One region of the Methylosinus sp. is20ea genome, then DNA from elsewhere that is predicted to be linked to it. Evidence: riboswitches for the same ligand, from Rfam matches in the RefSeq annotation. Region 1 holds a riboswitch; the other holds the start of a gene.
The links. Region 1 has a riboswitch for fluoride ahead of smbP (small metal-binding protein SmbP). Riboswitches for the same ligand answer to the same signal wherever they lie in the genome.

Region 1 (15,779 bases):
TCGAGGCCGGCGGCGTCATAGATCGCGCCGCGGCTGTCGGAGGCGCCGACGAGGATCGCGCCCTTGCGCGAGAGAAAGCGCGCCGCATGTCGCCCGACGGCGCCGAAGCCCTCGACGACGACGCGCGCGCCTTCGAGCTTCAATCCAGCGAAAGGCGCGGCGGCCTCAGCCGCTATAGCGACGCCATAGCCGGTGGCGCCGATCTCGTCGAGCGGTATGCCGCCGATCTCGGCGGGCAGTCCGACGGCGCGGCCGATCTCGTCATGCACATAGGCCATGCAGGTTTCGTTCGTGCCCATGTCGGGCCCTGGGATGTAATCGGTCAAGGGTTCGATCGCTTTGGCGAAGGCGCGAATGAGCTGCTCCTTCTCCGGCGGCGGCATGAAGGGATCACCGAAGATGACGGATTTGCCGCCGCCGTGGCGCAGGCCGCAGGCGGCGTTCTTCAGCGTCATGGCGCGGGCGAGGCGGAAGCATTCCTCGACGCTGACGTCGGGAGCCATGCGCACGCCGCCTATAGCAGGGCCGGCGGCGACATTGTCGATGACGACGATCGCCTCGAGGCCGACGCCCGGCGTGCTCACATAGACGATCTTCGCCGGGCCGAATTCATCGACGAAGGGGAAAGCGTCGGATTTGAACGCCGGGGACATGGAACATGAACTGGGCGCGGACGGACTCGCATTCAAGCGCGCGCGGCGTTTCGCAGCAAAAAAATCCCCTAAGGCGATGAAAAACGCGATGCGGCGCCTTACCTCACTCTGACGAAGCTCGAGGCAGGCCCATGGGCATTGGCGTCTCCTTCCAGATCGACTTTTTTCGTTTTCTCTCTGCCGAAGGCGAGCTCGACCCTTCGACGCCGCGCGAAGCGATAGAGGCGGAGCTTTTGCTCGATCTCTATCGCGCCATGGCGCGTACGCGCGCTTATGACGGCAAAGCCATCGCTCTGCAGCGCACCGGCAAGCTCGGCACTTTCGCTTCCGCGCTGGGGCAGGAGGCGATCGGCGTCGGCGTCGGCTCCGCCATGCGCAGAGAGGATGTGCTCGCGCCCTCCTATCGCGACCATGGCGCGCAATTGCTGCGCGGCATGACCATGGCGGAAAATCTCGTCTATTGGGGCGGCGACGAGCGCGGCAGCGATTACGCCGTTCCGCGCTGCGATTTTCCGATCTGCGTTCCTGTCGGCACGCAGGTCGCACATGCGGCAGGCGCGGCCTATGCTTTCAAATTGCACGACGAGAAGCGCGTCGCCGTGACGATCCTCGGCGACGGCGGCGCCTCGACCGGCGATTTCTATTCGGCCTTGAACATGGCCGGCGTCTGGCGCGTTCCGCTCGTCGTCGTCATCAATAATAATCAATGGGCGATCTCGACGCCGCGCGCGCTCGAATCGGCCACGGTGACGCTCGCGCAAAAGGCGGTGGCGGCCGGCGTCGAAGGATATCAGGTCGACGGCAATGATGTGATCGCCATGCGTCACATCGCGAGCCTCGCCATAGAGAAGGCGCGCGACGGCGGCGGACCGACGCTCATCGAGGCGCTGAGCTACAGGCTCGGCGATCATACGACGGCCGATGACGCGACGCGCTATCGCGATTCCGAGATCGTGCGGCGCGAGGCGGAGAAGGAGCCGATCGGACGGCTACGCAAATATCTCGGCGCGCGGCGCCTGTGGAGCGAGGAGCAGGAGAAGCGCCTCGCGAAAGACTGCGCCGAGGAGGTCGAGCGCGCGGTCGCTGCCTATCTGGCGACGCCGCCGCAGAATTTCTCGGCCATGTTCGATCACCTCTTCGCGCGCCTGCCCGAGTCGATGCGCGATCAATATGAAGAGGCGCAGCGCTTCGCTCCGAAGGATGGCGGCCATGGCTGAGCTCACTCTCGTCGAAGCCGTCAATCGCGCGCTGGCGCATGCGCTCGAGCATGATCCCGCCGTGCTGCTTCTCGGCGAGGACATAGGCGTCAATGGCGGCGTGTTCCGCGCGACGCTCGGCTTGCAGCAGCGCTTCGGCTCGGCGCGCGTCATCGACACGCCGCTCGCCGAGGCGGCCATCGCCGGCGTCGCCGTCGGCATGGCGGCGATGGGGCTGAAGCCGGTGATGGAGATTCAATTCAGCGGCTTCATCTATCCGGCGATGGATCAGCTCATCAATCACGCCTCGCGCCTGCGCAATCGCACGCGCGGCAGGCTCACCTGCCCCATGGTGCTGCGCGCGCCCAATGGCGCTGGCATTCATGCGCCCGAGCATCACTCGGAAAGCCCCGAGGCGATGTTCGCGCATACGCCGGGCCTTCGCGTCGTCATTCCGTCTTCGCCTTCGCGCGCCTATGGCCTGCTGCTCGCCGCCATTCGCGATCCAGATCCGGTCGTCTTCCTCGAGCCGACGCGGCTCTATCGCCTGTTCAAGCAAGAGGTGATCGACGACGGCGAGAGCCTGCCGCTCGACACATGCTTCGTCTCGCGCGAGGGGCGCGACGTCACGCTCGTCGCCTGGGGCGGCATGCTGCACGAAGCGCTCGCGGCCGCCGAGAGTCTCGGCAATGAGGGCGTCGATTGCGAGGTCATAGACGTCGCGACGCTGAAGCCGCTCGATGCGGAGACCATACTGCGCTCGGTGGAAAAGACCGGCCGTTGCGTCATCGTGCAGGAGGCCGCGCGCACCGCCGGCTTCGGCGCCGAGATCGCGGCGATCCTCGCCGAGCGCGGGCTCTATACGCTGCTGGCGCCCGTGCGGCGCGTCACCGGCTATGACGTGGTCATGCCGTTGGCGCGGCTCGAGGGACAATATCTGCCGAGCGTCGCGCGCATCGCCGACGCCGTGCGCAAGACGATGGAGGCGGCATGAGCGTCTTCAAGCTTCCCGATCTCGGCGAAGGACTGCAAGAGGCCGAGTTGGTGCAATGGCATGTCGCGCCCGGCGAGGAGGTCGCTGTCGACCAGCCGCTCGTCTCCGTCGAGACCGCCAAGGCGGTCGTCGAAATCCCTTCGCCACAAGCGGGCCGTATCGAGAAGCTGTTTGCGCAGGCCGGCGAGATCATCCGCATCGGCGGTCCGCTCATCGCTTTCGCCGGCGAGGCGGAGGCGGAAATTGCGAAAGAGGACAAAGGAACCGTCGTCGGCGCCATGGAGACGAGCGGCCGCGTGCTGCAGGAAGGCGCAGCGCCGCTCGGGCGCAATGGCGCCGGCCTTCGCGCGACGCCAGCGGTGCGCGCGCTGGCGCGACGGCTCGATGTCGATCTCACAATGGTGACGCCATCCGGCGCCGATGGCGTCATCACCTCAGGCGATGTGCAGCGCGTGGCGCGCATATTGTCGGAGGCCGCGCCCGCCGAGCCGCTCCGCGGCTTTCGTCGCGCCATGGCGCAGAATATGGCGCTGGCTCAGGCCGAGGTCGCCGCGGCGACCGTCGTCGACGACGCCGACATAGACGCTTGGCCGCAAGAAACGGATACGACGCTGCGCCTCGTGCGCGCGCTCGTCGCCGGATGCCGCGTCGAGCCGGGGCTCAACGCCTGGTTCGAATCCCATGCGCTGGCGCGGCGCGTGCTCGCCAAGATCGATCTCGGCATCGCCGTCGACTCGGCCGAGGGCGGACTGTTCGTGCCCGTGCTGCGCAATGTCGCGGAGCGCGATCCGGCGGATCTGCGCGCCGGGCTGAACAAGATGCGCGCCGATATTGACGCGCGCCGCATTCCGCCGGAGGAGTTGCGCGGCGCGACCATCACCCTCTCCAATTTCGGCATGATCGCGGGGCGCTACGCCGCGCCCATCGTGCTGCCGCCGACGGTCGCCATTCTCGGCGCCGGCCGCATTCGCCGCGCGATCGTCGCCGATGACGACGGCCGGCCCGTGGCGCGGCGCATGTTGCCGCTGAGCCTCACTTTCGATCATCGCGTCGTCACTGGCGGCGAGGCGGCGCGCTTCCTCGGCGCCGTCATCGCCGATCTCGGCAGCCCCGTCTGAGCGAGCGCTTGAAGGCGGAGCCGCCGACGCCATATCCGCCGCTCATCGTTCAGAGGCTGGGGCGAGCGGGAGGGCGCATCATGTCGATTCAGCGCATCACACACACACCCGATTGGGGCAGCCTCGCCATCGCCGCAATCCTGCTGCTCGCACCCTGGATTCTCCATTACACGAGCTGGATGGCGACGCTGGCGACGAGCTTCTCTGCGGCCATTCTCCTGCTGCTCTCGGCCGTCGCCTTCGCCGAGATCGACGACAGCGAGACGCCCGAATATTTCATCGTCGGCGTCTGGCTGCTGGTCTCGCCCTGGATTCTCGGCTTCTGGCCGGACACGCGGGCGCTTCTCGTCCATCTGCTGGTCGGCGGCGCGCTCGTCGCCTATGCCGCCTGGGAGATATGGGGCGCGTCCGCGTCCCGTCGCTGAGAGGCGAGACGCACAGAGCGCTTTCCGATCGAACGGGACCGTTCGATCGATCAGAATTCGCTCCAACGAAAGAAGGCGAGAGCGCCATCCGGTCCGATTGGATCGGATGGCGCTCTAGCGTCGCCGGAGCCGTGCGGCGACCGAAAATGGATAGAATTTGAATAGATTTATAGTATTTCAGGCCAGAAAACGAGTAGAGTTTTCTATTCTTTCGCGAGAGACTGCAGAAATCCGTCACGGAATCGTCGTCCGGCCTCCGTCACAATGCATTGAAATATAATGATTTTAATCATAGGCTGGCGCCCTCGCGCGGCGCATAAGTACATGTCCTAATTTTGGATTCGGCCGACAACAAGTATTGACGGACCAGCGCGGCCTGCTGTGAGCCGGCCGACCAGGGAGATTAGGCGCATATGACCTCGATCGATCAATTTTATCTCCGCAATCAATCGATAAATTTGAGGCGTTTCTTTCGGGTTCCGGTTTTTGCCGATCCGCTTTGCCGATCCCTTCATCCATTCGCCGACAGCCCGGCGTTCGCCGTCGGCTGATCGCCTCGTCGATCGAACTGTAACGAGTTTGCGTAACGCGTAAGGAGCTCCTCATGATTACCGTGTCGCAATGCGCGGCCCAGGCGGGCCTGGCTTCCAACGAGCTGGTGCTGGGCTCCATCCCCTCTCCCGAGCATGACGCGCTCCTCGAGAGCTATCTGCTCAATGGCCATCGCGGCCTCTGCGCCGTGCGCGCGATGATCGTCGCCGATCTGCGCGGCTTCCTCGATCTCGGCGTGACGGCGCGGGCGGCCGATCTGCTGATCGTGCTCCGGCTGCTGCTCACCGCGCATCCCGAGGCCGGTCTCGTCGCTCGTCCACACGCCGCCGAGCGCGAGGCGGCCTTCGAGGCCGCATTGCTCGGCCATTATGTCGACGCCCACCGGGGCCGGGCCGCCACGGGCGGGGCCTTGCGCGAGCCGGGCGTGGTGCTGTCCTTCGCGCGCGAGGGACGCCGCTCGGATCGTCGCGCGGCGCGGGGCGAGCCGCCGGAATCCCTTTGCGGCGGCGATCCAATCGTCGCCCGCTTCGGCTCGCGCCTGTTCTATCTGAGGGGCGACCGCTGAGAGCCCAGCGCCGTGGACCAAAAGTCCGGGTGATCGGATGAGCGAGATCAGCGCGGCGGATGAGGCGTTTGCGCCTCCCCCTCGAGGAGGAGGTCGAGCGCCCAAGGGAGCGATTCCGCCGAGTCTTTCTCGTTGAAACCCCACCCTGGATGGCTTCGCCGTCCGACCCTCCTCCCTCGAAGCCCTCGAGGGAGGAGGTAAAAGCGTCTTTTCCAGCGTTTTTCTTGTTCCCCCGAGCCGAGCCCTGGCCTGCACTCCATCTCCACTCCCATCGCCTCCTTGACGCTGTCTCATCGCTTAGCTACGAATCGCGCATAGGTCGCCGCTTCAGGGCGCGCGACCGGGGGATGGGGTCCCCCTCCAACCGCCGCAAAGGCTGATAACTCCTGCTGAAGTCCGATGATCGACCGATCGTCGGAAAGAGCGATTTATTCGCTCGGCAGGAGCCGGCCATGATGCAGTCCGCGGTTTTTCTCGTTGCACACATCCGTTTCGACGAAAGCGCGCGCGTCGCCGCGGCCGCGCTTTCGATCGATCTTCGTCGCCCGCCGACGCGAGCCCTCGACCGAGCGGTCACGGCCCACCAAACGAGATTCGAGTGACCGCATCGATCGGCCACGACGGACAAAGCGCGGCCGATAACGAGAAATCGAATCCAAAAGCGCCGACCGAGAAGGCTTCGGTCGAAAAAGGAGGAATGAAATGGACATACGCAAATGGGGGCTCGCCGCGAGCCTCGGCCTGGCCGCGCTCGTCGGGGCGAATCTCGCTCATGCCGACGACCGGCTGCAGCAGGCGATCTATCACGTCAACGAGGCGATCACTCAGGGCGGCAAGCTCCATGACGCCGGCCTGCTCTCCTATCACGCCGATCTCGCGCTCGAGAAAGCCGAAGGGCTTCAGAAGTTCAAGCCCAATCCTCACATGGCCGAGGCGATCGTCCATATAAAGGCGGCGATAGAGGAGGGGCAGGCGAACCACGCCGAAGCCGCGACCAGGCAGGCGAAGGAAGCGTTGGAGCATCTCGAGGAAGCGAGCAAAGAGACGCCCCAATAAGGCTCATGACGCGCTAGGCCGCAGACGGCCTCGCGCGAAGCTCCCACCCGCAAATAGGCCAGCGATGATCTATGTTCTCATCATGATCGGCAGCGCGATCGGCGGCGTCGCGCGCTATTGGCTCTCGGGAGTCGTCGCCCGATGTTTCGGCGAGACCTTCCCCTGGGGCACGCTGATGGTGAACGCCTCCGGCTGTTTCGCGATCGGCTTTTTCGCCACCCTCACTGCGCCGGAGGACGGCCGGCTCTTCATCGATTCCGAGACGCGGCAATTCGTCATGATCGGCCTTTGCGGCGGCTATACGACCTTCTCCTCCTTCGGCCTGCAGACGCTCAATCTCATGCGCAGCGGCGAGGCTTTCGCGGCGCTGGCCAATATCGGCCTTTCGCTCGGGCTCTGCCTATTCGCCGTCTGGCTCGGACATATCGCCGCCGCTCATCTCAACGCGCTGAAAGGAGCGTGACATGCAACTGCCTCGAGACGCGACGCTGCTTCGAATTTTCACCGGCGAGAACGCCAAATTCGACGGACGCTTGCTCCATGAGGCGATCGTGCTGAAAGCCCGCGAGCTGCATCTGGCCGGCGCGACCGTGCTGCGCGGCCCCATGGGCTTCGGCCACAACAGCCGATTGCACACGACGAAGATCCTGCGCCTCTCCAACGATCTGCCGCTCGTCGTAGAGATCGTCGACGCGCAGGAGAAGATCGACGCCTTTCTCCCCATTCTCGATGCGATGATGACCAGCGGGCTGGTCACGCTCGAGAAAGTGCAGGTGCTGCGCTACGGCGAGAAGGCCGGCTGAGTCACGCCAGATCGGCGAGCTGCCCCCGCGCCGCCGAGCGGATGAGGCGCTTTTCCGCCTCCCATCGCGTCGCTTCGTCGACATTGGCCAAAAACTCGATTTTGCCGCCCGCGAGCGCGGCGATCGGCAATCCATCGCGAAACAGCAGGCGATTGCCGGTGAGCGCGGCGAGCTTGCCGCCCGGAGTCAGCACGCCGATGAGATTGAGCGGATCGGCCGCCGACAGCGACACATATTGCCCGTCGGCCGGCCGGCGGCGAATCTCGCGCAGCAGGCCGACGGCGTCCGGCAGCGCATATTGCTCGCCGGAAAAGCCGGCGACGAAACGCCCGCCGCGAATTTCGCCGCGCGCCTCGAGCCGTCGATAGACGCGCAGGAGATCGCGCCAGGGCGGCAGCCAGCCGCCTTCGCGCGCCAGCAGCCGCCAGAAGACGACGCCGTAGCGGCGCAGCAGCGCCTGCGCGATGTGCTCTACGCAAGCGTGACGCGCTTGCGAGCCCGGCGCCGCATAGGCGCGGCGGATCAGCGACCAGCGGCCGGCGCTCTCCATGCCGAAGGCGAGCACCTTGCCGCGCCGCCGCGCGCCGTCGAAAGGCTTGCGCTTCTCGGAGGGCACGAGCAGCGCGCGCAGCCCGCCGAAACTATCCGAAGTGACGAGGCCGAGCGCGGCCAGCTCGCCCAGCGCCGTCTCCAGCTCCGAGCGCAGCAGGCGCGAGGCGTCGACCAGTTCCTCGAAGAACAGCGCCCCCTCAGCGCGCAGCGTTTCGAGCGCCAATTGCGCGCGGCCGCTCAGCGCCGGCGGCTCGGTGGGCGTGGCGATAGCGGTCCAATCGCCGAGCCGTCGCCGCTCCAAAAGGGCGACCGGCGAGCTTTTGATCGGCGAGACGGCGCGGGCGCCCTTGGCGGCGGCGGGCGGAGTCAGCCGCGCCCAGGCGATGCGGCCGGAGAGGCAGAGCGAGTCGAGATAGCCTGTTTCGTAATCGGAGAGTCGGGCGGGGAGAATTTCCGTCTCCCAGGCGCCTGCCGGCGCTTCATATCCCTCGAGGCCGGAGAGAGCGGCGGGCAGCGCCTCCGGCCCTTTCAGCCGGGCGTCCTCGGCGACATGCTGCCAATCGAAGAGAAAGCGCAGGAAGTCGCGCGCCGCCACCGGCTCGATCTCGGCGCGCAGACGCTTGATCGTATAGTGGTGGATGCGCGCCAGCAGGCGGCGGTCGCACCATTGCTCGTCATTGGCCCCGGGCAGGAAGCGCCCGCGCATGATCGTGCCTTCCGCCTCCAGCGCGACGAGCGCGGTCGCAAGGCTCGCGGGCTCGAAGCCGAGCGCTGCGGCGAGCCCCGTCTGCGTGACCGGACCCAGCCCCTCGAGCCGGCCGCGCAAAATCTCGATCAGCGCCTGCTCGGCGGACCATAGCGCCGGCGCTTCGCCCTCGGGCGGCGAAATCTTCGGCGCCAGCCGCGCCTTGGGCCAGAGGGCATGAAATTGCGTCAGCCGCTCCGCCGCGACCCAGAACGCCGCCTGGCCGGTCTCGAAACGCGTCGCGCGCTTTTGCTTCGCCAGCGCCTCGAGCCAGCCGGCCCAGTCCGGCGCGGCGGCGACCTCCGCCTCTGTGACGCAACCGATCCAGAGCAGAGCGTCATGCAACTCCTCCGGGTCGATGGGCTCGGGCCAGGCTTCCGACTTCACGCGCTCGATCGCCTCCTCGTCCAGCCGGCCGAGATCGGAGGCGCTCTGCGGGTCCTGCCAGCGGCGCGCCATCACCGCCTGCGCGCGGCGCTCCTCGAGCGGCGCGTCGTCGAGGAAGGCGTAAGGCCGCGCGGAGAGCACCTCCAGCGCCAGCGGGGACGGCTGGGTCAGATCGCAGGCGACGACGAGCACCTCTCCCGACTCCATCCGCCGCAGCAGGCGCTCGAGCCCGTCTATGTCCATCGCCTCGTGCAGGCAGTCCCATATGGTCTGATTGGTCAGCGGATGGTCGGGAACCTCGCGCTCGCCGGCGAGATTTTCGGCGCAGGCGATCTGATCGGGAAACACTGCGGCGACCAGATCCTCCGCCTGCATGCGCAGAAATTGCGGCGGCGTCTTCCTGCCGCCCTGGAAGCGCGGCAGGGCGAGCGAGATTCCTGCCGTCCAGCGCCAGCGCGTCATGAACATGGGCGCGGTGAGCATCGCCTGCACCAGCACGCCGCGCACGCTGTTGGAATGAAGATAATGCGCGACCTCGGCGAGCTCGAAACTATGCGCCGTGGTGAGCGAGAGCAGGATATTGTCCTCGGTGGCCGCCGCCTGTAGCTCGAAGTTGAACTTGCGGCAGAAGCGTTTGCGCAGCGCGAGGCCAAAGGCGCGATTGATGCGCCCGCCGAAGGGCGAATGCACGACGAGCTGCATGCCGCCGGCCTCGTCGAAGAATCGCTCCAGCACCAGAGTGTCCTGTGTCGGCAGCACGCCGCCGAAGGCGCCGAGCGCGCCGGAAAGATATTCGACCAGTTGCTCCGCGGCGGGCGGCGCGACGCCCACCTCTTCCATCAGCCAGCGCTGCGCCTCGCCGCCGCCCGAGTCCCTGCGCAGCCGCTCGGCGATCTCGCCGCGCAGACGCGAGACGGAGAAGGACAGCTCATCGGCGCGCGCCGGCGCCTCGCCGAGCCAGAAGGGAATGGTCGGCGGCTGACCCTGCGCATCCTCGACGCGCAAGGTCCCGCGCTCGACGCGTTGCACGCGATAGGAGGCGTTGCCGAGCTGGAAAATATCGCCCGCCATGCTCTCGACGGCGAAATCCTCATGCACCGTGCCGACGATGTGATTCTCCGGCTCCAGCAGCACTTGATAATCGGCGGTCTCGGGGATGGCGCCGCCGGAGGTGAGCGCCGTCATGCGCGCGCCGCGCCGCTCGCGCAGAATGTGATTCACCGCATCGTGATGCAGCAGCGCGCCGCGCCGTCCGCGCCGCGTCGCATAGCCCTCGGCGAGCATCTTCACCACATCGTCGAACTCGGCGCGCTCCAATGCGCGATAGGGCCAGGCGCGCTTGAAACGCTCATAGAGCTCGGCCTCGCCCCATTCCTGCGCCGCGACCTCGGCGACGATCTGTTGGGCGAGCACATCGAGCGGGCGATGCGGAATGGTGAGCCGGTCCAATTCGCCGCGCCGCACGCTGTCGAGCAGCGCCGCGCATTCGACGAGATCGTCGCGCGACAAGGGAAACAGCCGCCCCTTGGGCAGGCCGCCGACGACATGGCCGGACCGCCCGACGCGCTGCAGAAAGCTCGCTATGGAGCGCGGCGAGGCGATCTGGCAGACGAGCGTCACATCGCCAATATCGATGCCGAGCTCCAGCGAGGCGGTCGCGACCAGGGCTTTCAACTCGCCGCGTTTCAGCCTTTGCTCGGCGAGCAGGCGATGCTCCTTCGCCATGCTGCCGTGATGCGAGGTGACGGCCGCCTCGCCGAGGCGATCCGACAATTCGCGGGCGATGCGCTCGGCCAAGCGGCGTGTGTTCACGAAGACCAGAGTCGTGCGATGCTCGGCGATCAGCTCGGCGAGCCGGTCATAGACTTGGCGCCAGACCTCCGCCGACATCACCGCTTCGAGCGGCGCGCCGGGAACCTCTATGGCGAGATCGCGGGCGCGGTGATGGCCGGAATCGACGATTGCCGGCTCGCGCGCCGGCGCGGCGTTCGAGCCCGCGCCGACGAGGAAATGCGCCACAGAAGCGATCGGGTTCTGCGTGGCGGAGAGGCCGATGCGCTGCAATCCGTCGCCGCAGAGCGCCGCGAGCCGCTCCAGCGAGAGCGAAAGATGCGCCCCGCGCTTATTGGGCGCGACGGCGTGGATCTCGTCCACGATGATCGCGCGCGTCGTCGAGAGCGCCTTGCGGCCCGATTCGGAGCCGAGCAGCACATAGAGCGATTCGGGCGTGGTCACGAGAATATGCGGCGGGCGCTTGCGCATTCGCGCGCGCTCGGCGGTGGGCGTGTCGCCGGTGCGCACCAGCACGCGAATGTCGACATCGGGCAGGTCGGAAAGTCGTAGCTTTTCGCGCACGCCGGCGAGCGGGGCCTCGAGATTGCGGCTCACATCGTTGGAAAGCGCTTTGAGCGGAGACACATAGACGATTCGCGTCTCGTCCCGCAGCGTCCCGGCGAGACCCTGGCGGATGAGATCGTCGATCGCCGCGAGAAAGGCGGCGAGCGTCTTGCCGGAGCCGGTGGGAGCTGCGATCAGTATATTGCAGCCGGATTTGATCTGCGGCCAAGCTTCCGCTTGCGCCGGCGTCGCGTTGCGGAAATGATCGGCGAACCATGCCGAAACCGCCGGATGAAAAAGGTGCGACAGGTGCATGGCCATGAGGAGAGAAGAGGAGCCCGTAGGGCGGGCAGGCTAGCGGCGATCCGGCCGCAGGCCAACCGCGAGATTTGGGAATTTCGCCGAGGCGCGACCAGCCCCCGGCGGCTCCAGACGCATTTCGAGCCGAACGAGAACAGGCCGCTCGCGCCGAGCGGATGACTCCGCTATTGCGCCGAGAGGATGTTCATGCGCAGCAAATTCATCGACACGTCTTCGTTTCTCTACGCGGGCTTCGCCGTTCTGGCGGCGTCGCTGTTCGCCGCCTTCGCTTTCGTCGGCAAGCAGGCGACCGATTATCGCGACGTGCGACAGCTCATCGGCGAAAGGCAGATCCAGCACCGCATCCTCGATCACCTCCAGGGGGCGGAATCGGCGCAACGTGGCTATCTGCTGACCAATGACCTGGCCTATCTCGCCCCGCTCGACGCCGCGACGAAGCGGGTCGACGCGGATTTCGACGTCCTGACCAGCGCGACCGAGCCCGGCGAAGGACGCAACACGCTGGAGGCGTTGCGCGCGCTGGCGACTGCCAAGCTCGCCGAGTTGCGCCATACGGTGGAGCTGCAGGCCGCGGGAAAGCATGACGACGCCGTGGCCATATTGCGTGAGGGCGCCGGCAAGGAGAGCATGGAGCGCCTGCGCTCCGGCCTCGACGCCAAATCCGCGCATCAGCAGCAGAGGATCGACGCGCAATCGCGCATCGTGGAGAAGAACGGCTCGCTGCTGCGCGCGGGCGCGGCGCTCGCCATCTCCATTACCATTCTCATCGGCGCGGCGACGATCGGCCTGCTGCGCAGCCGGCTCGACGAGATCGCCGCCGCGCAATCGGAGCTGCGCGACGTCAATGCGGCGCTTTCCACCGAAGCGGCGCAGCGCGAGCAGCTCGCCGAGCAATTGCGGCAATCGCAGAAAATGGAGGCGATCGGCCAGCTGACCGGCGGCCTCGCGCATGATTTCAACAATATGCTCGCCGTCGTCATCGGCAGCGTCAATCTCGCCAAGCGGCGGCTCGCGACCGATCCGGCGGAGACGCTGCGCTATCTCGACGGCGCGCTCGAAGGCGCCGAGCATGCGGCGACGCTGACGCATCGCCTGCTCGCCTTCTCGCGGCGCCAGCCGCTCGCGCCCGAGCCGATCGACCCCAATAAGATGGTCTCGTCCATGGCCGAGATGCTTCGCCGCACGCTCGGCGAGGATGTGCGCCTCGAAGCGGTGTTCGCCGGCGGCCTGTGGCGCGCCTTCGCCGATCCGAGCCAGCTCGAGACGACGATCCTCAATCTCGCGCTCAACGCGCGCGACGCCATGCCCCAGGGCGGCAAGCTCACGATAGAGACGAGCAACGCCTATCTCGACGAAGAATATTCCGCGCGCGAGATCGGCATACCGCCCGGCCAATATGTGCTGATCGCCGTCACCGACACCGGAACCGGCATGAACCGCGAAACTGTCGCGCGCGCATTCGATCCTTTCTTCACCACCAAGCCCGCCGGACGCGGCACCGGGCTCGGCCTTAGCCAGGTCTATGGCTTCGTGCGGCAATCGGGCGGCCATGTCCGCATCTATTCGGAGCAGGGGCTCGGCACGACGATCAAGCTCTATCTGCCCCGCCATCACGGCTCGACGATGGTGGCGACCGCCGCCGTCACCCAGACGCGCTCCGCGCCGCGCAGCGAGAAGAGCGAGACGATCCTCATCGTCGAGGACGATGTGCGCGTGCGCGAGCTCACCGCCGACACGCTCGAGGAGCTCGGCTATAATGTGCTCGCCGCCGAGAGCGCCGCCGCCGCGCTGCGCCAGCTCGAGGTGAACCCGAATATCTCAGTGCTCTTCACTGATGTGGTGATGCCCGACACCAATGGCCGCAAGCTCGCCGAGGAGGCATGGAAGCGGCGGCCCGATCTGAAGATTCTCTTCACCACCGGCTATACGCCCAACGCCGTCGTCCATAATGGCGTGCTCGATCCGGGCGTCGAGCTCATCGTCAAGCCCTATTCGATCGATCGTCTGGCGCGCAAGGTCCGCGATGTGCTGGACGGCGCGCGCTCCGCCGCGCCGGACGCGAAGACGACGCGGCGCAAGGTTTTGATCGTCGACGACGACGCCGCCGTCTGCGAGGCCATGGCCGAGCTGCTGCGCCTCGAGAATTACGAGGTCTGCGTCGCGAGCGACGGATTGCGCGCGCTCGAGGCGACGCAGAGCTTCAAGCCGGACGTCGCTCTGCTCGATCTCGGCCTTCCCGGCAAGGACGGCTATGAGACCGCGCGCGAGCTGCGCGCGCTGCCGGAGGGCCGCGACATTCTTTTGCTCGCCTCGACCGGCGCCGGCGGCGACGATGTGCGCCGTCTCTGCGAGGCGGCGGGATTCGACCGCCACCTCGTCAAGCCGATCGATCTGGATGCGTTGAAGGCGCTGATCGACGGCCAAAAGCCGCACCCCACTCGCTCTGCGTGAGGCGCTTGCCCATATAGGGGAGCCGAGGGCTCACTCCTTATGTCCGCGCTCATGCATGCGACGCCCGAACAGCTGAAGATGATCGTCGAATCCGCCTTTGCGGCGCGATTTCTCTTGAGCGATGATCATATTCTCTACGTCAATCAGGCGACCGAGGACATGTTCGGCTATTCGGCCGAAGAGCTCGTCGGCCGCACGGTCGACATGCTGCTGCCGGAGGATGCGCGCGCGCGCGACGCCCATTTGCGCGAGACATACTATCAATCCCCGCGCCGCATTCTGCTCGGCGTCGACACGGACCTGCGCGGCCGCAAGAAGAGCGGCGCCGAATTTCCCGTGCATGTCGGCCTCGCGCCGATCCATGACGATGACGGACGCCTGTTCGTCGCCGTCACCGTCTTCGACATTTCACATCACAAGGAGATCGAGCGTCAGCTCGTCGAGCGCGCGAACGAGCTGCAGCTCGCCAATGAGCGTCTGGCGCGCTTCGCCTATATCGCCTCGCATGATCTGCAGGAGCCGCTGCGCAAGATCGCCGCCTTCGCCGAGATCATGACCGCCTCGCTCGCCAGGCATGAGCCGCGCGAGGCCGAACATGCGAGCGAGGTTGTGCGCCGCTCGGCGCTGCGGGCGCGGGAGCTGGTGGACGGGCTGCTCGCCTATTCGCGGCAAGTGTCGACGCCGCCGCGACTGCAGCCGCTCGACGTGCGCGAGGAGATCGAGGCTGTCGCCTCGGACTTTTCCGAGCTGCTTCGGCAGACAAGAGCGAAGGTCGTCGTCGCCGTTCCGCCGGGCGTGATCGTGAATGCGGACAGGCCGCAGTTCGAGCGCTGCCTCGCCAATCTCCTGTCCAATGCGATCAAATATCGCAAGCCGGACCGCGCGCCCGACATTCGCTTTTCAGTGAAGCGCGCGGGGCGGGAGCTGCGCATTTCGATCGTCGATGACGGCATAGGATTCGAGCCCAAATACGCCGAGGCCATATTCGAGCCGTTGCGGCGGCTCCACAGCTTCACGCAATATCCGGGAACGGGCGTCGGCCTCGCTCTGTGCAAATCCATGTGCGAGCGGCACGGCTGGCGTATAGAGGCGCGCTCGCAGCTCGGCGCCGGCGCGACATTCACGATGACGATCCCGCAGGGCGAGGCGTCGCCGTCTGGAGTCACTCCGGTTCAGATTGAACCGGAATGACTCTAGATCTCCTTGTTCGGTCGTGTTTTCTTCACGCGAACCGGTTCCCACTTCGCTCGAAAACACTCTAGAGTCTTTCCGTGTTTCATTGAAACACGGAAAGACTCTAGGCTTTTGTTTTGACGCGTTTCCAACGCCGAACCGGTGTCCACTTCGGCTGGAAGCGCTCTAGCGTTCTGAAAGCTTCAGCGTGAGGCATTTGGCGGCGCCGCCCGCCTTCATGAATTCCGAGAGCGGCGCGAGAACCGGCGCAAAGCCGGCGTCGCGCAGGCGCTTCTGCAACTGCGGCGAAGCGTCGTTCATCGCCACGCTCTCGGTGAGATCGACGGCGTTGCAAGCAAAGCGCATCGCATCCGCTTCGTCGATCTCTATACGCTTCTCGAGCGGAACGATTTTCTCGATCGCCGCGCGCGAGGCGGCGTCGAAAGCAGGC
Region 2 (15,779 bases), 1.6 Mb from region 1:
CGCGGTGAGCGCATAGAGCTGCGGCGTGCCGAGCCGGCGGCCGAGATCGACGCCCATGACGATATTGCCCCATTGATCGGAGCCGCCCATTTGCAGGCTCGCGCCATAGCGCTTGGCGATCTCGACGAAATCATAGGACTGCAGGCACATATAATTGAACTCGATGAAGGACAGCTCCTGCTCGCGATCGAGCCGCAGCTTCACCGAATCCATCGACAACATGCGATTGACCGAGAAATGCCGGCCGACGTCGCGCAGAAAGTCGATGTAATTGAGCTTGGTCAGCCATTCGGCGTTGTCGAGCAGGATCGCATCGGTCTTGCCCGCGCCGAAGGTGAGGAATTTCGCGAAGGTCTTCTGGATCGCCGCCTTATTGGAGTCGATCGTCTCGACAGAGAGCAGCTTGCGGCTCTCGTCCTTGCCGGAAGGGTCGCCGACGCGCGTGGTGCCGCCGCCGACGAGCGGCAGCGGCTTGCCGCCCGTGCGCTGGAGCCAGGAGAGCAGCATGATCGACAAAAGATTGCCGATATGCAGCGAGGCCGCGGTGCAGTCGAAGCCGACATAGGCGACGAGCTCGCCGGAGCGGGCTTTTTCGTCCAGCCCCTCGAAATCGGAGCATTGATGCACGAAGCCGCGCGCGATGAGCGTCGCGAGGAAGTCGGATTTGGGGCGGAATGCGTCGGACATGGGGGCAGGGTGTTACGGGGAATGCGGGCGGGACGCAAGATAGAGCGTCGCGGGCTTCCAGCGGTGGCGCAGATCTCGCCGAGGCGACCTTTCGGGCGCAGAGCGCGTGCAGAAGGTGCTCTATTTCATATTGTATCACTATGGTTTGTGGCGCTATGCGTGGCGCGCGAAGGCGCGTCTTCTGTCGAGTGGCGTGCATTTTTCATACAGTTTGCAACCTTTCAGGGGCTGTCGCCGCCGCGCCTAGGCTGTTGCATATGCATATAAAATCTACCATATTAATGTAATTAATGGGCGGGAACAGCGATATGCGAATGATCGGCGCTACCAGACATCTACGGAATTGGCTCTGTTCCACGGCGTCGTCGGCGCCGTTGCTGCTCGGGCCTCTGCTCGTTTTCGCGGCGCCGCCCGGCGCATTCTCTCAAGACGCGCAGGTCGAAGATGTGCGGGTCGGCGGTCCGTCGCAGGAGGGGCTGACGCGGCAGGAAGAGCGCGTCCTGCTGAAGGCGCCGCGCTCGGCCGCGATCATCAATGGAACGCGTGCGACGGAAGAGCATCTCGATCGACTCTCCGATTTCTCGCAATTGGCTCCGAATTACCGCCCCAATATCGCCAATCCCCAGACGGGGACGCCGGCCCTGCGCGGCGTCGGCGTCGGCGCCGGAACCGGAAATGGCGCGGAATCGGAGACGGGCTTCATCGTCGACAATGTGTTCTTCAAGAATGTGGGCTTCCAATGGGCCGATTTCGTCGAGCTCGAATCCTTCGAGGTCGGCCTCGGCCCGCAAGGCGCGGCGGGCGGCAAGAACACGACTGTCGGCAACATCATCATTCGCACGCAATTGCCGTCCTTCGAGCGCAAGGCGACCCTGGAGACGTCTTTCGCCAATTACAGCCATGTCGTCGAGAAGCTGAATGTCACCGGCCCGATCATCGACGATAAGCTCGCCTATCGCTTGACCGCCTATTTCGACAAGGGCGACGGCTGGATCAACGACAAGGTGACGGGCGCGGGCTATCTCAACAATGATCGCTGGGGAATTCGCGGGCAGCTCTACTATGTCGGAGACGATATCACCGATCGCGTGATCTTCAGCTACGGGACATCGCACGAATATATCGGCGCGAACCACCACACTGGCGTGATCGGCGATTCCGTTCCGATCTATGCGAATGGAACGGTCGGCGCGTCATTCGCCCAAAACTTGTGGAACCGGCTTCATCTCGTCATGACGACGATCGATCCGTATTCGCCGGAATTCACGCATAGCGCCGTCTTCAGCCAGCAGACCATAAGCGCCTCAAACGAGCTGAACTGGCGAATCGGCGACAATACGCTGACCTCCATCTCCGCCTGGGCCTTCTATGTCGATCACCCCAATTACACTTACAATAACGAGAATGAAGAGCTCGAGCTGACGAGCGGATTCAGCGACCCGCATGTCGCGCAATATTCCCAGGAGCTGCGCCTTGCCTCTCCGAAGGAACAGACGCTGGAATGGCAGTTCGGCCTCTTCACCTTCTATGAGCGAATCTGGTCGTTCAGCCGCACGGATTTCGGCAGCAACGCCGCGCGATGGTTCGGCGCGGCGACGACCGATCCGCAATTGCTCAATCGCGTCGAGCAGCACACCGATGGAGCGTCACGCACCTTCCAGGCGGCCGCCTACACGCAGGAAACTCTGCATGTCGACGATCGCCTCGCGCTGACTTTCGGCTTGCGAGACAGCTACGAGATCAAGGAGGGCTCGGTCTTCGCGTGGGAGAGATATTGGAACACCGCTTACACGATCGCTCAGACCGATACGGCGGTGCGTGGCGGCGGCGGCGGCGGATATTACGACACCGGCGGCCAGACGCGCGCGCGCAACATGCTGACCGGCGTTTTCAACCCGTCCTACAAGATCGATGACAATATTCTGCTGTTCGGACTGGTCGGCCGTGGCGAGAAGGCGTCACAGGTCAATGTCTCGGCGAGATCGGTGTGGTCCGGTACGAATTTTCTCGGATGGCAGCCGCTCTTCACCAAGCCGGAGCAGAATTGGGATTACGAGATCGGCGTCAAGACCAACTGGCTCGACGAGAAGCTCATCGCCAATTTCAATTTCTATTGGACCGACATCTTCAATTTTCAGTCCAATATGGTCGATACGAGCTTCGTCGCGTCCAATGGCCAGCCGCTTCGCCAGACCTATCTCGGCAATGTCCCGCATGTGCGGCTGAGAGGCTTCGAGTTCACGGGGCGGTGGAGCCCGGTCGAGCGTCTTTGGCTGCGGTTCAACGGCGCTTACACCGAAGCGCGCTATATCGACTTCGCCAAAGCCGCGCCTCCGTCCGATTGGATCTGGCCGACGCCCAGTCCCGCGCCCGCGGGCTTCCTCACCGCGCCGCTGACTCTATCGCGCTCGAACACGCGCTGGGAGCTGCTGCCGAAATGGGCGGTGAACGTCGGCGCCAATTACGATCACCCGCTCGGACCGATCTTCAAGGATTTCGGCGGCTTCGATCAGCCGGTCACCGCTTTCGGCTATGTCAATCTGGCTTGGCAGGATCGGATGCAGATGACCGACCCGCATGCCATCATTCAATATTGGCAGCCGGCCTATTCTCTCATCAATGTCGGCCTGGGCCTGCGCACCGACGATGGTCGCTATAGCTTTCAGCTCTGGAGCAAGAACATCGCCGACCAGAGATGGATCAAGACTTGGACCGCGGGCACGCCGACGGCGCCGGCCACGATTCAGATTCAGGATTTTCCGAGGACCTTCGGCGGAACGCTGCTCGTCAAGCTCGAGTGACGCGCCGCGTCGTTCCGAGCGGCGCGCCGAAGCGCGCCGCTCACAAACTCTATTCGACCGAAGAGCCGCCGATCACACGTCGAAGCCGCCGTCTCCGCCGCCATCGTCGAAGCCGCCGGTATCCGTGTCGTAATCGGCGCTCTGCACATCGGGGCCGCCCGGATCGGGATTGGCGTAGCCGGCGTCGGGATTGGCGCCGCCGCCCTGGTCGCCGTAGTAATTGTTGATGATCGTGTCGCCGCCGCCGGCGTTGGCGTGCTCGAAGCCTGAGCCTATGCCGAGATTGCTCCCCGCGCCGCCGGCCCCGCCATGGAACAGGCCGCGGATCGAATCGGCGAGCAGCACGCCGCCGGCGACGCCCGCCGCCGCGCCCAGTGCGCCCTTCAGAAAGCCGCCACCAGCGGCCGCCTGCTGCTGCGGCGGATAGCCTGGAGGAGCATAGCCCGGAGGGGCGTAGCCGGGAGGCGCATAACCCGGCGCGGCGGCCGGGGCCGCGCCCCAGGGACCGCCCGGCTGACCGCCCGGCGCTTGCTGCGGATAGGCCGGCTGCTGGCCATAGCCCGGCGGCGGGGCCGGACGCGGCGGGGGCGGGGCAGGGCGCTGCGCCCCGCCGCCGAACAGTCCGCCGAGGAATCCGCCCGATTGCTGCTGCGGCGGCCGGCTCTCCAGCTCATGCACGCGGCTGTCCAGCTCCTGCAGCCGTTGATTGGCCGCCTGCAGCGCCTGATCCTGCACCAGAACCGTCTGCGCCAGCAGATAGGGCGCGCCCGGCTGCGACTTCAGCTGCTCGGCGATGAAACTCTCCGCCTCCTGATCGCGCTGACCGCCGGCGGCGCTGCGCGTACGCTCGAACAGACCGGCAAGCAGTTGGCGTTCTTCGGGTGACATGTGTCTCTCCCAGTTGGAACCAGCCCTCTCGACGGGCAGGCGCCCGAGATATGGGAGCGCTCATTGGCTCTGCCAAGACCCGCGGCCGCGGCGGAGCCCGAGTTTCGGCGGCTGAAAATCCGAGGCGTCGGCGGATCAGTCGCCGGCGAGCGCCATGTCGTCGCGATGGATGATCTCGTCCGGGCCCTTGAAGCCGAGGAGGCCCTCTATGTCGCGCGAGGAGCGGCCGATGATGCGGGCCGCGTCCAATGCGTCGTAAGTCACCAGCCCACGGCCGATTTCCCCGCCCGCCGCATTGCGGATCACGACGCAGTCGCCGCGCGCGAAGCCGCCTTCGAGCGCCGTGACGCCGGCCGGCAGCAGGCTCTTGCCGGAAAACAGCGCGCGCGCCGCCCCTTCGTCCACATGCACCACGCCCTTGGGCTCGAGCGAGCCGGCGATCCATTTTTTTCGCGCCGTCACCGGCGTCGAGGGCGTCAGGAACCAGGTGCAGGGCCCGCCTTCCGTTATGCGGGTGAGCGGCGCCTCCACGCGGCCGTCGGCGATGACCATATGGGCGCCGCCGGTGGTGGCGATCTTGGCCGCCTCGATCTTGGTGCGCATTCCCCCGCGCGAAAATTGCGAGGCGGCGCCGCCGGCCATCGCCTCCACCTCCGCCGTGACCCGCGGAACGATCTCGATCAGCTTCGCATTCGGATCGCTCGCCGGCGGGGCGGTGTAGAGACCGTCGACGTCCGAGAGCAGCACCAGAAGATCGGCGCTCGCCATGGTCGCGACGCGGGCGGCGAGCCGGTCATTGTCGCCATAGCGAATCTCGGAGGTCGCGACCGTGTCGTTCTCATTGATGACCGGCACCGCCCGCAGCGCGAGCAGCCGGGTGAGGCATTCGCGGGCGTAGAGATAGCGGCGGCGCTCCTCCGTATCGCCGAAGGTGACGAGAATCTGCCCCGCTGTGATGCCGAGATCGCCGAGCGTCTCCGCCCATATGCGGGCGAGGGCGATCTGGCCCACGGCGGCCGCCGCCTGGCTGTCCTCGAGCGGCAGCGGGCCGGAGGGCAGGCCCAGAACGCTGCGTCCCAGCGCCACGGCGCCCGAGGAGACGACGAGCACATCCGCGCCGCGCCGATGCGCCGCCGCGAGATCGCCGGCGAGCCGCGCCAGCCAGTCGCGCTTCACCTTCGCCTCGCGTGGATCGACCAGCAGCGAGGAGCCGACCTTGACGACGATGCGGCGGAAGGAATCGAGCGTTGGACGTTTCACGGGAGATCGGCTCATTCGAGATGCGGGACGGCTGACGACCGCGACTTATAGCCCCTCCGCGCAGAAAGCCCACCCCACGGCGACCGGCGGCGAGATGAAACGAAGCCGAAACAAAGGAGAGAATTTCCGCCGCGCCGCCGACATCGGGCCGCGTCATCCTGGGCGCGCTGACGAAGACCAAGGAAATTCGATGCGCGAGAAAATTGCTTTGACGCGACGCGGCCTCGTGGCCGTGGCGCTCGCCGGTTCGGCGACCGCCGTGCTCCCGGGGACCGCCGCTCCCGAATCCGCCGCCCCTCCCTTGACCGCGGCGGCGGAGGAGGGGCCCTTCTATCTCGATCTCGATCTGCGGCGATCGGACATCGCCGAAGGGCTCGCCGGCGTTCCGCTGGACATTGCTTTCATCGTTCACGACGAAACCGGCGCGGTCCTTCCGGGCGCCCGCGTCGATGTCTGGCATTGTGACGCGCAAGGCCGCTATTCCGGCTTTGGCGGCCAGGGCGAGGACAGACAGCTCGATCTCTCCGGAAAGACCTTTCTGAGGGGCGCGCAAATCACCGGGGCGGACGGACGCGCGCGCTTCTCGAGCATCTATCCCGGCTGGTATCCAGGCCGCACCACGCATGTTCATTTCAAGATCATCGACGGCGGGGCGGCACGGCTGACCTCGCAATTCTTTCTGCCCGACGCGTTGAGCGAATTTCTCTACGCCAATCTCGGCGACTATGCGCGCGGCCGACTGCGCGACACGCTGAATTCGACGGATGGAATCGCGCTTGCCGCCGGCGAGACGACACGCGGCGAGGTGCGCGAGAGCGCGGGCCGCTATGTCGCGACGCTGCAGGTGAGAATCGACAGAAGGGCGGTGCGCGCTGTGCCGCCGCCGCCCTTCCGGCCGCCGCCGCCCGGCGAGCATTTCGCCGGCCCGCCGCTCGGCGGACCGCCTCCGGGGGGACTGCCGCGCCGTGCGGCTCTGGAAGGCGCGGAGCGTTTGAAGGCGCTGATTCCGAAGGCCGACTGATCCGCGTCGCGAGCCGGGATTTGGTTCACGCCGATCTGCGGCTCGAGCACGCGGCGACGCCTTGCTTTCGCCACAGGGCGCTCGCAGTCTCAGATGATTCCGACTCCGTCAGGAGCCGGCGCGAGAAACGCCCCGACCTCGGATGAACAGGCGGGGCGTTTTTGTATTCGCCAGCGGTTTTCCGCGATTTCGGCGCTCGTCGGAGCGGCCGGGGGGAAGAAAGCGATCGTGTAAATTCGGGAGACGGCGCTGGCAGGAGTGGAGTGGCTGGCCATTCTGTTGCGTTTCAACGGGTTGGACAGATATTGTCCGCTTTTCTGACGGCGGAATAATCTAATTATATCAACGATATGTCAATGACTCTGTCCCACTCTTTGGCGCTGCCTCCAGCCCGGTAGACAAATTCGGAGGACGACCTGTCCGCGTGCCGGAGGATGAGCGTCGGCGGTCCGCTATGTTTTCAGATCGATGGCTCGGCGTCGTCGCTCGCCGGAAAGCGCCAGCTGGTCCCTTCGCGTTGCGCGGGATGCGTCGAGGCGACGTCACCGTCAATTGCGGCCTTCGACGTCGGCGCGGGCCTGTTCCTCTTCCAGCAGTGATAATCTCGCCATTTGCAAGAAATATTCGACCATTGGATCTGATTGCTTGGCCTCGACAATCAGATAGTCGATCAGGCTCAACATGGTCGATACGCGATCGAATTCGGCGACCGCCGACTGCTTCGACGATTCCGTGGGATTTTTTCGAATCATGTGCCTCCACCCGGCGCCGATTCCGTATTTTCACCGATCGGACCAGGGTTCAGGGGAGATCGCAACGAAAAAGTTGCAGCCTGCGAAGAAGCGCGCGTCAATGACCATGCTTGCGCCGCCACTCTGCAAATTGCTTCTCGATCCAGTCGCTGTGCTGTGGGTAGCGAGTGACGAGGTCGGCAATAACCTTCTCGACGCCCTTCACGGCGACGTCCCAGGAGGCTTTTTCGTCCTCGAGAAGCCGATCGGTGTTCTCGATTGTTCGCGCGACGAGGCGCGCGAGGTCTGGATCGACCGACATGTCGATACCTCGTTCGACGCCAATCATTGGCGCGCCGGTCCCATAGCAACGAACGGTTGCTGGCCACCTAAATCAATCGATCAAATTTCGTTAATGCAGAAAAAGCCCCGCCGAAAAAGCCCCGCCGGTGATTCACGGGCGGGGCTCTTGGTCCATTCGACATGGTCGAGGTTGCGCGGATCACCGTCCGGCGGCGCCGGAACGCTCGACGACTGGATGACGTTAGGGCAGGCCTCGAGACCTTACGTTGGTGGGCGAAAAGCAAGCGCGTCGCATCGGGCGTCGTAAGGCTGATCGGGGAAACGGCAGGGGAACAAACTGTCCCACCGAATGGGACGGATGCTGTCCCACAGGACGGAAGCGACTGATTTTATTGTGTGATTTTTGAATCTGGCAGGAGTGGAGGGACTCGAACCCCCAACCCCCGGTTTTGGAGACCGGTGCTCTAGCCGATTGAGCTACACTCCTGCGGTGACGGCGCGCCGTCGGGGCTCTCATGCCGCATCGCGGCCGAGGATGCAAGCGCCGGGGGCTTGCCCCGGCGCATTTTCGCGTCAGGAATTTCCGCCCGAGAGCACCGTCACGGCGCGGCGGTTCTGCGACCAGCAGGAAATGTCATCGCAGACGGCGACCGGCCGCTCCTTGCCATAGCTGATCGTGCGGATGCGCGGCGCCGCGAGCCCGCGCGAGGCGAGATAATTCTTCACCACTTCGGCGCGACGGGCCCCGAGCGCGAAATTATATTCGCGCGTGCCGCGTTCGTCGGCGTGGCCTTCGACGGTGAAGGAATAGCGTCCATAGCGCTGCAGCCAATCGACCTGCTTGTCGAGGGTGGCCTGCGCCGTCGGCGTCAGCTCGCTCGAATCGGTCTCGAAATAGACGCGGTCGCCGACATTGACGACGAAATCCTGAGGGCTTCCGGGCGCCGCATAGCCGCCGCGGCCATTGGCGCCGGCGAGCGCGGCGTTTTCATCCTCGGCGTTCTTGGCGCAGGCGGTGAGCGAGACCGCCGCCAGCAGGGCGACGGCGAAGCGCAGGGCGCGCGCGGCGGAAACGAATGCCATGTCCTCGAAACTCCTCTGACGACGGCTCTACTGTCGCCAGTCCTATCCGTGCAGGGGTTAAACGAAGGTTCCGTCAACCTTGACGAAAGCTTTGCGCGCCCTGCTGAGGCGCATCGAATGTCGGTAAGGTTAACGTGAGCTTGATCGTCGATGCGGTCGATGGCGCGAGTGAGGCGAAAACACGGCGCGAAAGGAGACGCAGGGAATTGCGGATAGGAAATGCGGGGGCTGGACCACTGCGTCGATCATTGTTAGCAATTCATTCATCATACGGCGGAGGGAATCGGAGACGATGCGCGACCTGAAACGCTCCGCCCGCCGTTTTCGCGCGCCTTTCTGCGCGGCCTTCGGCGCCGTCACGCTCGCCGGCTGCGTCGATACGGCGGTGGAGATCGGCCATCCGCGGCCCGAGCAGCTCGCGCAGCGGCAGCGTCCGGCGCCACGTCCCGGCGTCAGCCCGCGCGGCGCGCCAGTGGCGCTCACCAGTCTCGAAGGCGCGCCCGAAGAGGCGCTCGCTCGTTTCCGCCCGGTCTTCGTCCGCGCCGCCGAGAGCCGCGACATCGCTTCCGCCGGGGAGTCGGAGTCCGCCTATCGATTGCGCTTCTATCTCACCGCCTATGCGGGCGCCGAGGGAACGGCGCGCTTCGCCTATGTCTTCGACGTCTTCGACCACAATGGCAGACGCGCCCGCCGTCTGACCGACGAAATCGCCGTGCGGGGCGCCGGCGATCCGTGGACGCTTCTCGACGACAAAGCGCTCGCCGAGGTCGCGGCGCGCGGAGCCGACGATCTCGCCGCCTTTCTCTCCGACACGCCCGAGGCCATCGCCGCGGCGGCCGGCGGCGAATCGGGCGTGACCATCGCCGCCGCCACACGCGGCGAGCCGGTTCCGGCGCGGAACGGCGCCAAGCCGCTGGGCTTCGCCGAGGCGAAGTGAAGTCGTCTGGCCGTCTTCCAGGACTCCGAATCCAGGTTAACAATTCCTACACAATCGCGTCATGCCTGCGCTTGTCGCAGATGATCCACGCCGAGACATTGCGACACGCGGGGGAGAAGGAGCCGATATTCCGCTCATGTCGTGGCCGCGACAAGCGCGGCCACGACGATTGAAAGATGGCTGCTCGTTGACCCGAGTTCGGAGCGCTCCGGCGGTCTTCCGTCGCATTGACGTCGCCGCCGCCTTTCTGTATCGAAATCGCTACATAAGGTCGCGGGGGCAAGAGCCGTCGCGCCAGGGGATGGGGTGCCCCCTATAACCGCCGAAGAGGCTGATGACTCCTGCTGAACCGATGATCGCGAGATCATCGAATAAGGGCGTTCGCGCTCGTAACGCAGGAGGAATGGCTATGAATCAAGATCTCTCGGTTTTCATCACCCCCTTTGCTCTCGTCATCGGATGCGGGCTGATCGCGGTCGGCGGCCTCTACTTCATCGACATCAAATTTCTGCGGTCGCGCATTCAGGCGATCGCGGCGCTCGCCGTCGGCGGCTTCATCATCGCGGCGCTGGAGGTCGTGCTCGCCGGCAGCAGCGTCTCCTTCTTCAAGGCGCAGCAGGTGCAGACCTCCATTTGCGAGCTCGAGGGCGAGTCGGCGCATCCGGAGGCGCGTCTCGGCGGCGACGCCCACATCATTCACAAGCACATACTCGGCTGCATGCAGGAGGCCGGCTATGAATGGTCGCCGACGCATCGCAACTGCAAGGACGCGCCGGTCGCCACCAATCCCTATTGCTATCTGCCGGAGAGCGGCTTCGACCGCACCATCACTGCATTCCAGCTGAGATTCGAATAGCCCGGCCGCGACGGCGCGGCTAAGTTCTCTCTTCGCCCGCGGGGCGCTTGCCGATTGGAGCTTTTGCTCCATTTTACCTCGAGACTGAGGGGAAGGCGGCGCCCTGTCGGGAACAGACGGGAGACGTGCCGATGAACGAGGACATTGCCGCCTTTGTGGCTCCGCTGACGCTGGTGCTCGGCGGCGGCCTTTTCGCTCTGGGCGCTTTGTCCTTCATCGGGGTCGATTATTTCGACAGCAAGTTCAAAGCGCGCGTCGCCTTCGCGATCGGCCTCGCCTTCATCGTCGCCACAGAGCTCGTCTTCGTGACGAGCAGCAGCAGCGGGCGCTATTTCGCCGGGCTGAAGATCGACGTGACCGATTGCGAGCTCGACAGCGAGACCAAGCTGCCCGAAGAGCGGCACAAGAACAGCAGGGTGCTGCACGATCAGATCGTCGGCTGCATGGAGCGGCTCGGCTATGAGTGGAACGCCGAGCACGAGCATTGCAAAGAGGCGAAGATCGCCACAAACTCCTTTTGCTATCTGCCGACGCGGCCAGTGGCGCGGGCGATCGTGCGCTTCCAGACCGCCTTCGAGTGATCCGAAACCGCTTCGCACTTTTCGGGAACATGCCCTAGCGCCTCGCGTCGGATGAGCTGACGTGTCTCGAGAAGCGAGCCTGAAGGCTCGCGGTCCAAGCGCGCCCATGGACCGCGAGCCTTCAGGCTCGCTCCTATAAGAGCGCTAGGCGCGATCCACCGTCTCGCCGGGGACGAAAGCGTCGAAGGCCGCCCAGAACTGCTCGCGCAATTCGCCGCGCTCCATCAGCAATTCGTGACGCGCGCCGGGAACCTCTATGAGGCTGGCGACCGGAAGGCGCTGCGCGAAGCGCTCGATCGCGCGCGAGGACACGATGCGGTCGCGCCCGCAGAGAAAGGCCATCACCGGCGTGCGCACGGAACGGGCGTATTCGGGCGTGGCGAATTGCTTCATCAGGCGGAAGGCGGCGTTGGCCCAGCCGACTGTCGGATCGCCGATCGCCAGATGCGGCGCGGCGCGCACCACATCGGCGTTGCGGGCGAAGCGCGCGAGGTCGGAGGTCAGCCGATTGTTCTCGAAGGGCAGCTCCTCGAGCGATTTCGGGCCGCCGCCCGGCACATACATCGCGCCGAACCCGAACATGTCGAGCGTGTCGGCGATGGCGCGCGCGCCGATCGGAAAGCGCAGGCCTTCGAAATCGATCATCGGCGCGGCGACGATCACCCGATCGAAGGGCGAGCGCGCCGAATGGGCGCGGTCGAGCAGAATGGCGCCGCCCATGGAATGAGCCAGCGCATGCCAGGGCGAGGGGCAGTTCAGCGCTAGCACATCGGTGATGAAAGCGTCGAGATCGCGTTGATAGAGCGCGAAATCGTCGACATGGCCCTTGCGCGGATCGGCGAGGTCGCGCTCCGAGCCGCCCTGTCCGCGCCAATCCAGCGTCACCACGTGAAAATCGCGCGCCAGCAGATCGTCGATCGTCTCGAAATATTTCTCGATGAACTCGGCCCGGCCCTGAAACAGCGCCACTGTGCCGATCGCCCCGCGTGGCGGCGAAAAGCTCGCGGCGCGCAACATGCGTCCGTCCGCCGTGCGAATGGCGAAGACCGACGCATTGGGCGGCACGGGATTGTTCGGCGTTCCGATGAGCTGGGGTTCGGTGAGCGGCATGTCGGGCGGTCCTGCTGCGTCCGGGACGAGAGACGCATCGCGCCTCTCGTCCGGTCTATCGCACGACTCGCCCGACCGCGCAAAAGGCGAGGGGTCAGAACTTGATGGTCAGGCCGGCGTAATAGGAGCGGCCCTGTCCGGGCACGGCGCCGGGTATGCTCGTCTTCATGTAGTTGGCGAAATAGAAGCCGCCGAGCGGCGAGTCGTAGCGCACATCGGCGACATTGGTGACGCCGAGATCGATGCGGAACGCGTCCCATTCATAGCTCGTGCGCAGATTGACGAGGCCATAGGACGGCGTCTTCAATTCATTGCGCGCCGTGTTTACATGCGTCTTGCTGTCGACGAGCTGCAGCTCGACGGCGCTGCTCCAGCCGCCGAGCTTGTGCTCGAGCGCGAAGCGCGCATTGAGCGGCATGATGTGATAGAGCCCGTCGCCGCGATCGAGATTCTCGCCATAGACATAGCCGATGACGCCCGAGAGCGTGAAGCGGCCGACGTCCGGCGCCTCATAGAGCTTGCCGCGGCCGGAGAGGTCGAAGCCATAGAGCTCCGCCTTGTGATTGCGGAACTGCAGAATGGGGAACCAGCTTCCATTCTTGTCGGTGAATCCGCCGATGCGATCGGCGTCGATGAAGTTCTCGACATAGCTGAAATAGGGCGTCGCCTTCGCTTCCCAGTCATGATCGACCGGGTCGCGCCACGCCGCCGTGAAGCTCACCGTATGCGCGACCTCGGGCTTCAGATCGGGATTGCCGACATAGCCATTGGCGTCGCCGAACCAGCCGATCATGCTGCTGGCCATGCCGCCGACGCCGAAGGCGTAGCGCTCGTAGAGATTGGGCGAGCGCGTCTTGCGCGAATAGCCGAGCTCGTAGGAGCTCGTCTCGTCGGCCTGATAGCGCACGAGCGCCGTCATGTCGAAATTGACGTCGGTGCGCGCATGGCCGCGGGCGTTGAACCGATTGGCGGCGGCAGCGTCCGGATTGGCCATGCTCATCATGCCCATCGGGATCGAGACGCGCGGGTCATAGGCGGCGGCGTTTCCGGTGTTCGTCCAGACGGTGTCGTTGCGCACGCCGAGCAGTGTCGTCCATTGCGGCGACCACTTGGCCTCCCATTCCGCGAATGTGCCGACGCGGTCGCGCTGGCCGCCGTTGATGTTCCAATAGGTGGCGGGTCCCATCATCATGCTGCCGGGGATCGGCGGCCACCAGTCGTTCAGATGATTGCCGTGGAACTCATTGCCGACGCGCAGAAGATTGGAGGGGTCGAGCGGAATCTCCGCCTTCAGCGAATAGCCATAATCCGTTCCCGACGTATTCATCGGCATATCGGAGGGCTGCTTGTCGTAGAGAAAGCCCATCTCATGCGCGGTATGCTGCCAGAAGGCGCGCGCCTCGAGCCTTCCCCATTCGAACGCGCCCTTATAGCCGGCGTCGACGGAATAGGCGCGATTGGCGGTCATATCCATGCGCTGATTGACGAAGCCCTGATAGGGAATGTTCTGATATCCGCCTCTCAGCGTGAAGAGATGTCCGTCGTTCTGATAGGCGAGAGTCGCCGAATGATTTTCGGAGATGAAGCCGGTGGAGAGAACCTTGGGGCCATTGTCGCCGGAGTGATAGTCGGAGCCGCGCGTGTAGCCGCTATTGTAGAGCAGGCTGAAATGCTCGGTGGCGACATTCGCCGTTCCCGAAACTCCGAAGCCGCTGTTGGTGCTGCGGAAGAAGCCCGAGACGGAGCCGGAGGCGATGACGCCCGGCGCGATGGACGGGACGAGGCCGGGCGCGGAGGCGACGCGCGGATTGGCGAAGATCGGCGGCTTGGGCTCCACCGATATCGTGCCCGCGATGGAATCGCCGCCTTTGCTCACAGGCGTCACGCCGGAGAGCACCTCGATCTTTCCGACATTGTTCGGATCGATATAGGAGAGCGGCGGATTCATGTGATTGGCGCAGGCCGAGGTGATCTCGACGCCGCCCAGCAGAATCTTGATGCGGTCGTCGGCGAGGCCATGCAGCGCGGGCAGTCGCGACACGCCGCCCGCCTCATAGAGATCGACGCCCGGCGCCGCATAGAGAAGCTGTGACGTGTCGCTGGCGTTGGGACGCTGAGCGTCGAGCGCTTCGCCGCTGATTTCCGTTGCGCCGATCGGCGTGAAGGGTCCGTCCGCGCGCCTCGCGGCGGCGCGCAGCGCGCGCTCGCGCTCGGCTGCTATGTCGATCGGCGGCAAAGGAACGGCGCCGGCGTCATTGCGCACAGTCTCGTTCTGCGCGAGCACGATGGCGACGCTGCGTCCATCGCGCGCCAAGCGATAGCCGATGCCGGTTCCCGCGAGCAGGCGATCGAGCGCGTCTTCCAGCGTGAAGGCGCCGGAGAGTCCGCGCGTCGTGAGATCGCGCGTCAGCCGCGATTTGTAGACGAGCTGCGCGCCAGTGGCGTCGGCGAGGCGATTGAGCGCCAGAGCGATGGAGCCCGCTGGAATCTCATAGCTGCGCACGGCGGCGGCGAGTTCCGTCTCCGGCATTGCGACATGCGCTATGGCCGGCGCGTCCTGGCCGAGGACGAGAGCGCTCAGAGCCGTCGCTATCGCTGTCGCGCCCATGTTCTTATTCTCGAGACAAAAAAATCGCCGCTTCATCCGCCGCTCTCCGAGTTCTCAGCCGGGACGAAACAGTCCCTCTGTGAACTCTGACGAATGGAGCGCGCAAACTCGCACGTCCGTCGCGCGAAAAAATTCGAGCGCAGGATGCGACGTTCCGCCTCATCCGCGCAGCACCACGAGATAATCGCCGATGTGAATCGCATCGAGATCGAGCGAGGCTTCGATCGCGCGCAAGGCGCCGATCGGATCGGCCGCGTCGAAGACGCCAGTGACGCGCAGCTTGCGGACGGCGGTGTTCGGCACGAGCACGAAGGCGCGGTGATAGCGCGCGAGAATGTCGACGACCTCGCCGAGCGGACGATCGACGAAGATGAGCTTGCCGCGCCGCCAGGCGGTCTCGTCCTGCACGGCGACGGGAACGGGCGCGCTCGTCGGCGTCGCCGGTCCGAAGTCGCATTGGCGTCCTTCTTCGAGCAGCGTCTTCTCGCCGCGGCTCGCGATGGAGACTTTGTGCTCGGCGACGGTCACGCGCGCGCCGCCGTCTTCGAGCGCGATGTCGAAGGAAGTGCCGAGCGCCGTCACCGCGCCGCCCGCCGCCGTCACGACGAAAGGCCGCGCGGCGTCCGGCGCGACCTCGAAAAAGGCCTCGCCTTCGAGCAGCGTCAGCGCGCGCCTGCCGGCGGCGTAACGCACCGCGATCGCCGATTTGGCGCCGAGCTGGACCTTCGATCCGTCCGACAGGCCGACGATGCGCGTCTCGCCCGTGGCGGTGCGGAAGTCGGAGCTCCAGAGGAGGCGCAGATGGTCGAAGCTCGCGAGCGCCGCGAGGGAGGCGGCCAGCGCCGCCGCGACGGCCCATCGGAGTCGTCTTCGCGCCTGCGCCGGGGCGGCGGCGCGGCGCGGCTTCAGCGCC

Region 2: another riboswitch for fluoride. It lies ahead of AC6IY7_RS16990 (hypothetical protein); the one in region 1 lies ahead of smbP (small metal-binding protein SmbP).

What each region holds. Positions count from the first base shown of each region.
Region 1 is NZ_AP046088.1:2,073,086-2,088,864, reverse strand. It holds gene AC6IY7_RS09530 (Glu/Leu/Phe/Val family dehydrogenase) at 1-653, opposite strand, end outside; gene pdhA (pyruvate dehydrogenase (acetyl-transferring) E1 component subunit alpha) at 785-1,870, shown strand; gene AC6IY7_RS09520 (alpha-ketoacid dehydrogenase subunit beta) at 1,863-2,843, shown strand; gene AC6IY7_RS09515 (dihydrolipoamide acetyltransferase family protein) at 2,840-3,961, shown strand; gene AC6IY7_RS09510 (SPW repeat protein) at 4,042-4,386, shown strand; gene AC6IY7_RS09505 (hypothetical protein) at 4,991-5,503, shown strand; fluoride riboswitch at 5,838-5,899, shown strand; gene smbP (small metal-binding protein SmbP) at 6,206-6,559, shown strand; gene crcB (fluoride efflux transporter CrcB) at 6,624-7,022, shown strand; gene AC6IY7_RS09490 (DUF190 domain-containing protein) at 7,024-7,362, shown strand; gene AC6IY7_RS09485 (DEAD/DEAH box helicase) at 7,364-11,704, opposite strand; gene AC6IY7_RS09480 (response regulator) at 11,891-14,155, shown strand; gene AC6IY7_RS09475 (sensor histidine kinase) at 14,195-15,346, shown strand; gene AC6IY7_RS09470 (dimethylarginine dimethylaminohydrolase family protein) at 15,515-15,779, opposite strand, start outside.
Region 2 is NZ_AP046088.1:3,633,300-3,649,078, forward strand. It holds gene tyrS (tyrosine--tRNA ligase) at 1-687, opposite strand, end outside; gene AC6IY7_RS16945 (TonB-dependent receptor) at 1,002-3,488, shown strand; gene AC6IY7_RS16950 (DUF2076 domain-containing protein) at 3,561-4,376, opposite strand; gene proB (glutamate 5-kinase) at 4,512-5,651, opposite strand; gene AC6IY7_RS16960 (dioxygenase family protein) at 5,827-6,657, shown strand; gene AC6IY7_RS16965 (hypothetical protein) at 7,206-7,340, opposite strand; gene AC6IY7_RS16970 (hypothetical protein) at 7,507-7,737, opposite strand; tRNA gene AC6IY7_RS16975 (tRNA-Trp) at 8,102-8,178, opposite strand; gene pal (peptidoglycan-associated lipoprotein Pal) at 8,265-8,774, opposite strand; gene AC6IY7_RS16985 (hypothetical protein) at 9,067-9,711, shown strand; fluoride riboswitch at 10,000-10,062, shown strand; gene AC6IY7_RS16990 (hypothetical protein) at 10,121-10,567, shown strand; gene AC6IY7_RS16995 (hypothetical protein) at 10,699-11,148, shown strand; gene AC6IY7_RS17000 (alpha/beta fold hydrolase) at 11,293-12,258, opposite strand; gene AC6IY7_RS17005 (TonB-dependent receptor) at 12,353-14,866, opposite strand; gene AC6IY7_RS17010 (FecR family protein) at 15,026-15,779, opposite strand, start outside.